2 regions of the Alkaliphilus sp. B6464 genome follow, and region 2 is predicted to be linked to the other one. Evidence: riboswitches for the same ligand, from Rfam matches in the RefSeq annotation. Region 2 holds a riboswitch; the other holds the start of a gene.

Region 1 (3,427 bases), 570 kb from region 2:
TTGGAAGCTACTAGCCATAAAGGCTGTTACAGTTAGACAAACACCGTTGGTTGCAATACTATCTCCTAGTTTAATATTTTCAAGTATTTTATTAGCTTTAATAACAATACTTGCGGATTTAGCCCCATTTAAAATCGATTGAACAGTTCCTATCTCTTCAACAAGTCCTGTAAACAAAGACTATACCTCCTTTCTTATATAGGCTTCTATCATTACATCATCCTTAAATCTGAAAACATCTATATTTTTAAGGAATATGGCATCTTTCATATATGGAATACCCTTTCCACCAACTGGGCTTTTAGATGAGCTTCCACCTATAATCTTAGGTCCTATAAATGAAATTACCTTATCCACAATTCCTTCTGCGAGAGCTGTATAGTTTAGTGTACTTCCACCTTCTAAAAGTACACTATCAATTTTTCTCTCTCCTAATGATCTCATAAGATAGGATAAATCTACCTTATTGTTTTTAAGAGGTACAATGATGAAGTCTGCACCTAATTCTTCAATATATTTTAGTTTTTCTCTATTAGTGGCTTCCGTTGTTGCTATTATAGTTTTTGTATTATTATCACATTGTAGAACATTTGCATCTAAAGGGATGTTTCCCCTTGTATCTACAACTATTCTAATGGGATTTTTTTTATCTATACTATCTAGCCTGGTTGTAAGTAGAGGATCATCAGCTAAAACCGTGCCTATTCCAACCATTATGGAAGTAAATCTATGACGCAGCTCATGAACATAGCGTCTAGATTCTTCATTGGTAACCCAACGAGAATCTCCAGTATAGGATGCGATTTTACCGTCTAGGGTCATTGCTGTTTTAAGAACACAGAAGGGACGTCCTGTTGTAATAAATTTAATGAAAACTTCATTTAGCTTTTTTGCCTTATCCTCTAATACACCTATAGCTACTTCGATCCCATGCTCTCTTAATATACTAATTCCTTTACCAGCCACAAGAGGGTTAGGGTCTTCCATGGCAACCACAACCTTTTTAATACCTTTTTTAATAATAGTGTTAACGCAGGGTGGGGTTTTTCCAAAATAAGAGCAGGGCTCTAGGGTTACATACATTGTGGCCCCTGTAACATCTTCTTTAGTATTGTTAAAGGCATTAACCTCAGCATGAGCGTCTCCGTATTTTTTGTGATAGCCTTCGCCAATAATCCTGCCGTCTTTAACTATTACTGCTCCCACTAATGGATTAGGGCTGGTATAACCAATACCGAGCTTTGCTAAGTCTAAAGCTCTAGCCATATATAAATAATCCATATTTTCACCTCAATTTTTTAAATATAAAAAAGCCCTGATAAAAATTATCAGGGCTTGGTTCCACAAATTAACCCAATAAGAACTATATAAAAATAGAACTTAAAGAGTATAATAACTTTTCCTTCTTTCATCCAGACTTTACTGTCGGTACTGGAATTGCACCAGTTCTGCCAAATAGGCTCGCGGACTTTACCGCCGGTAGGGACTTTCACCCTGCCCTGAAGGACATTCAATATTTATTTAACAGCTTAAGATTAACATTGATTTTAAATTAAGTCAATATGTATTTTGTAATTTTAAGAATTATTATTAGCTTATTTAGATGAATTCTTAAGTGGTATTTTTAATAATATAGTGATAAGAATTTAAATGTATTTAAGGGTTTAATGGGTGAAAAAAATTACCCCATTAAACCCTTAAATTGCTTAATGGGGCGAAAACAAAAGCTACTATGGCTGAAAAGTCTAAATATTTAGTCATAAAATTTTGGCATAAAATTTGCAAGTCTAATAATAGGATGAATTATTAAAATGAAATCATTATTACTTTGCACTCTAATAAGGTACAAGTTTTCTGATTGTTTATAGCATTTTAAGAAGTAATAAGTTAGTAATATTGTACACACTTAAATTTGTAAGAAAGTTTAAAAAATTTAAGTGTAACATGGGTCTATGCAATAGCATCAGACGAATTTTATAAATATAGGAGGGGGACAAAAAATGAAACAATTACTTACAGGCAATGAAGCTGTTGCCAGAGGGGCCTATGAAGCAGGTATTACATATGCTGCGGCTTATCCGGGAACACCAAGTACAGAAATTTTAGAAAATATTGCACCCTACAAAAAGGAAATAATAGCAGAATGGGCCCCAAATGAAAAGGTTGCTTTAGAATCTGCAATAGGTGCTTCTGTTGTCGGTGCTAGATCTTTAGCTGCAATGAAACACGTAGGTGTAAACGTAGCAGCTGATCCATTTTTTACATACGCATATACAGGGGTCAATGGAGGAATGGTACTTGTTTCTGCAGACGATCCAGGATGTCATTCTTCTCAAAACGAGCAGGATAATAGACTATATGCTAAGTTTGCAAAGGTAGCCATGGTAGAGCCAAGCGACAGCCAAGAGTGTAAGGATATGGTAAAGACTGCTATAGAAATAAGTGAAAGATTTGATACATTAGTCCTTTTTAGAATGACAACTAGGGTATGTCACGGAAAGAGTCTTGTTGAATTTGGCGAGAGGGAAGAAGTAGGTATAAAGACTTACGATAAAAAGCCTCAAAAATACGGTGCAATACCAGCCCATGCAAGACAGCTTAGAGTAGTATTAGAAGATAGATTAAAGGAATTAGAAAAGTTTTCTAACGAAACAGATCTAAACTTCTTCGAGTGGAACGATAAAAAAGTTGGTATTATTTCATCTGGAGTAGCTTATCAATATGCTAAAGATGTATTTGGAGATACTGTTTCATATTTAAAGCTAGGATTTACCCATCCTCTACCGATGGATAAAATAAATGAGTTTGCTAATGGAGTAGAAACACTTTATGTAATAGAAGAGCTAGAGCCTTATATTGAAGATCAGTTAAAGGCAGCAGGGATTGCCTGTATAGGAAAAGATAAAATTCCTAATATAGGAGAGTTAAATCCTGATATTATTGCAAAGGCTTTATTGGGAGAAGAAAGGGAAATAGTTGATTACGACAGGAATGTTGCCGTAAACAGACCTCCAACACTTTGTGCAGGATGTCCACATAGAGGCTTTTTCTACGAGCTAAGCAAGAGAAAAGATATTATAGTTAATGGAGATATTGGATGTTATGGCTTAGGTATAGCGCCACCACTTAGTACAGTAGATACTATCATATGTATGGGCGCCAGTATTAGTATGGCCCACGGAGCTCAAAAAGTGCTTAACAGACATGAAAGCAATAAGAGAATGGTGGCTGTAATAGGTGACTCCACATTCTTCCATACTGGTGTTAATAGTCTGATCGACACAATGTATAATAGAAGCAATACAATAAATGTTATTATGGATAACAGAATTACAGGTATGACTGGTCATCAGGAGAATCCTGGAACAGGGTATACTCTTCAAGGAATGCCTACAAAGGAGATAGATATCCCTGCTTTATGTAAGGC
Region 2 (3,427 bases):
GGAATGTGGGAAGATGCTATAGGCTTTGAAGGATCTGATGGCAATGAAATGACAGATCCTATTACACCACATCTAAGAGCAATTGATGCTATCAATCCAATGGATAGAACTTTTAAAGAAGCTTATGAAGGTGGAATTACAACCGTATCAACAGGTCCTGGAAGCGCAAACGTTGTTGGGGGACAATTTGCTTCCATTAAGACCTATGGTAAAAGGATAGATGAAATGGTTGTTCAAGAGCCTTCAGCAATGAAGGTGGCTTTTGGAGAAAATCCTAAAAGGGTGTATAACGATAAAAAACGTATGCCTATGACAAGGATGGCAACAGCTGCTTTATTAAGGGATACATTAATGAAAGCCAAGGAATATTATAATAAGAAGCAGGAAGCGAAAGATGATAAATCAAAGGCTCCTGCATTAGATATGAAAATGGAAGCCATGATGGATGTATTGGAAGGAAAAATTCCGTTAAAAGCACATGCCCATAGAGCAGATGATATATTTACTTCTATTAGAATTGCTAAAGAATTTGGAGTAAAAATAACTTTAGAGCATTGTACAGAGGGACATTTAATTGCGGATTATATTGCTAAAGAGGGATTACCAGCAGTGGTAGGACCTACCTTTGGAGATCGTTCTAAATTTGAGCTTATAAATAAAACCTTTGATACTCCTAAAATGTTATGGGAGGCAGGAGTTAAGATTGCTATTATGACAGACCACCCAGTAATTCCGGTACAGAATTTGCCTTTATGCGCTGCATTATCTGCAAAGGCAGGATTACCAGAAGAAGAGGCATTGAAGGCTATTACTATTTATCCTGCTGAAATATTAGGAATAGAAGATAGGGTAGGAAGTATTGAGGTTGGTAAGGATGCAGATATAGTTATATGGAACGGTCATCCTTTTGATATACAATCCTCTGTAGTTTGTACAATTATAGATGGAAGTGTTGTATATAAAAAATATTAACATTATAGATTAGAGAGATTTATTAGAGAACACGGGGGAAAAGAGGTTATGTTATATGGATCGAATGCCTATAAATGTAGTTGTTTTTGGTTCTATACCAGAAGCAATATTGGTAATTTCTTTAGGTCTTATATTAATAGGAATGCGTCCCCCATTTAGAAAAATCGTTGTAGCAGCAATTATTCAAGGAGTAGCGGCTTATTATATTCGAAAAAATGTAGGGTTTGGTCTGCATATATTGCTTCAGTATATTACTATGTGCATATTAGTATGGTTAATAATTAGAATGCCTATTTGCTTATCTTTATTAGGAGTTTTAATAGGTGTTACTATAACTAGCTTGATAGAAGGAACTATGGTTCTTATTATTCCTAAGCTTATAGGAGTATCGTTGGCAGAAATAATGTCAAGGAGTTGGTTGAGAGTTGCTTTGTTTTTACCACATCTTTGTATACTATCTATATTAGTCTATCTGTGTTTGAAGCATAATTTTACATTAGAAGACGAAATAGGAATATTAAGGATAAAGAAAAAATAAGGTTAGAAAAGTAGCCCTATTCTATTGAATCAACTCCTATACTACTTAAATTTCAAACTAGCATTAAAATTTTTAAGTGCTCAAAAGTATCAAGAGAAGTATTGCATTATATACTGAATATGTATATAATAAAAGTGTAGAATTAATTTAATAAAAAATTCTTCAGGGCAGGGTGAAATTCCCGACCGACGGTAAAGTCCGTGAGTCGATGCAAATCGATTGAACTGGTGAAATTCCAGTACCGACAGTAGAGTCTGGATGGGAGAAGAATTAAAGAGGTTATTTTGTATGCTTATGCCCTGGAAGTATTCCAGGGCATTTTTGATTTTGAGCACTCAATTCTAGGCAAAGCTTAGAATTGAGTGCGATATAAAGTTTGGGAGTGCAAACGAACAAATTTTATTCCCTCTTTATGGTTTCTCCTCTACTTATTTATTTAGTAATGAATTAATAAAGGAGGAAGGATTATGCAAAAAATAACAAAAACAACTGGTGTAAGTAAACCAAGGCTCACAACAAATAGCTTAGTGAAAATATCAGTATTATCAGTATTATCGTATATTTTAATGGTAATTGATTTTCCACTACCTATGTTCCCACCATTTTTAAAGCTTGATTTTAGTGATATACCTGCACTTTTAGGAAGTTTTGCTATGGGACCAATGGCTGGGGTGCTTGTACAACTAGTAAAGGTAACACTACACCTTTTAACAAAAACTCAAACTGGTGGAGTAGGAGAACTTGCAAACTTTATAGTTGGAGTTTCTTATATATTACCAGCTGCAATTATTTATCATAGAAAAAAAGATCGTAACCATGCTTTAATTGGTTTAATAGCAGGTACACTTGTGATGACCTTAGCGGGTGCAGTAGTAAATAAGTATATTACGCTTCCCTTTTACGCTGCATTTAGCTCAATGGATGCTATAGTAGGCATTGGTAATGCTGTTAATAGCAAGATTGTGGACGTAAACACATTGATTTTATATGGTATTTCACCTTTTAATATACTAAAGGGAGCAGTTATCGCTTTTGTAACATTACCAATTTACAAAAAGATATCTCCTATATTAAAAAATAATTAAGTAAAAATAAGATTAGAAGAGTCTCAATTTGGAGGCTCTTTTTTGCTTTACCTCTATTGTAACTGTAGGTGTAGTTTGGTTTTCTACAGAGGTATCTAAAAGGAAATTGTAAACAACATATGCTTTACTAAATAAATTATGCTAAAATAGAGTAGATGAAGTTACTATCATTATGAATGTAATTATTAAAGCTTGGAAAACTAAGTAGTACAAGCTATATATAAGGAAAATAATAGTAAGTGGGTGTAATTATGATATGTATTGATATATCAAACCAAAGAGAATTAGAAGTATTTGCTAAAAAATTAGGCCAATTAGTTAATGGTGGAGATATTCTTTGTATGACTGGAGACCTAGGTGCTGGGAAAACTACTTTTACACAAGCCTTTGCAAAGGGATTAGGTGTGGAAGAATATGTAACTAGCCCAACCTTTACATTAATTCATGAATATGATGGACGGATTCCACTTTACCATTTCGATGTATATCGTATTAACCATGTAAGCGAGATGGAAGATTTAGGATATGAAGAATATTTTTATGGTAATGGAGTTTGTGTAATAGAATGGGCCTCTTTAATAGAGGAGATTCTTCCAGATAAGCGATTATGGATTGAAATTAAAGTAACGGGTTTAGAATCTAGACAGATCTGTTTTACTAGTACAAATGATTACTATGAGGAAATGATTAAGGAGTTGTTAGCTAAATGAAACTATTAGCCTTAGATACATCATCAATGACAGCTACAGTTGCACTGTTAGACGATGATAAATTAATTGGAGAATATACCTTAAATCACAAGAAAAGTCATTCTCAGAAGCTTATGCCTATG

Evidence for each region. A riboswitch is a leader RNA that binds a small molecule or an ion and turns the genes downstream of it on or off. The one in region 2 is predicted to bind FMN.
Region 1: another riboswitch for FMN. It lies ahead of ribD (bifunctional diaminohydroxyphosphoribosylaminopyrimidine deaminase/5-amino-6-(5-phosphoribosylamino)uracil reductase RibD); the one in region 2 lies ahead of HYG84_RS03215 (ECF transporter S component).

The regions. Positions count from the first base shown of each region.
Region 1 is NZ_CP058557.1:1,220,575-1,224,001, forward strand. Features, by position in the region: gene HYG84_RS05880 (riboflavin synthase) at 1-177, opposite strand, end outside; gene ribD (bifunctional diaminohydroxyphosphoribosylaminopyrimidine deaminase/5-amino-6-(5-phosphoribosylamino)uracil reductase RibD) at 181-1,281, opposite strand; FMN riboswitch at 1,397-1,511, opposite strand; gene iorA (indolepyruvate ferredoxin oxidoreductase subunit alpha) at 2,001-3,427, shown strand, end outside.
Region 2 is NZ_CP058557.1:652,659-656,085, reverse strand. Features, by position in the region: gene HYG84_RS03225 (amidohydrolase) at 1-972, shown strand, start outside; gene HYG84_RS03220 (hypothetical protein) at 1,028-1,510, shown strand; FMN riboswitch at 1,665-1,784, shown strand; gene HYG84_RS03215 (ECF transporter S component) at 1,978-2,595, shown strand; gene tsaE (tRNA (adenosine(37)-N6)-threonylcarbamoyltransferase complex ATPase subunit type 1 TsaE) at 2,847-3,305, shown strand; gene tsaB (tRNA (adenosine(37)-N6)-threonylcarbamoyltransferase complex dimerization subunit type 1 TsaB) at 3,302-3,427, shown strand, end outside.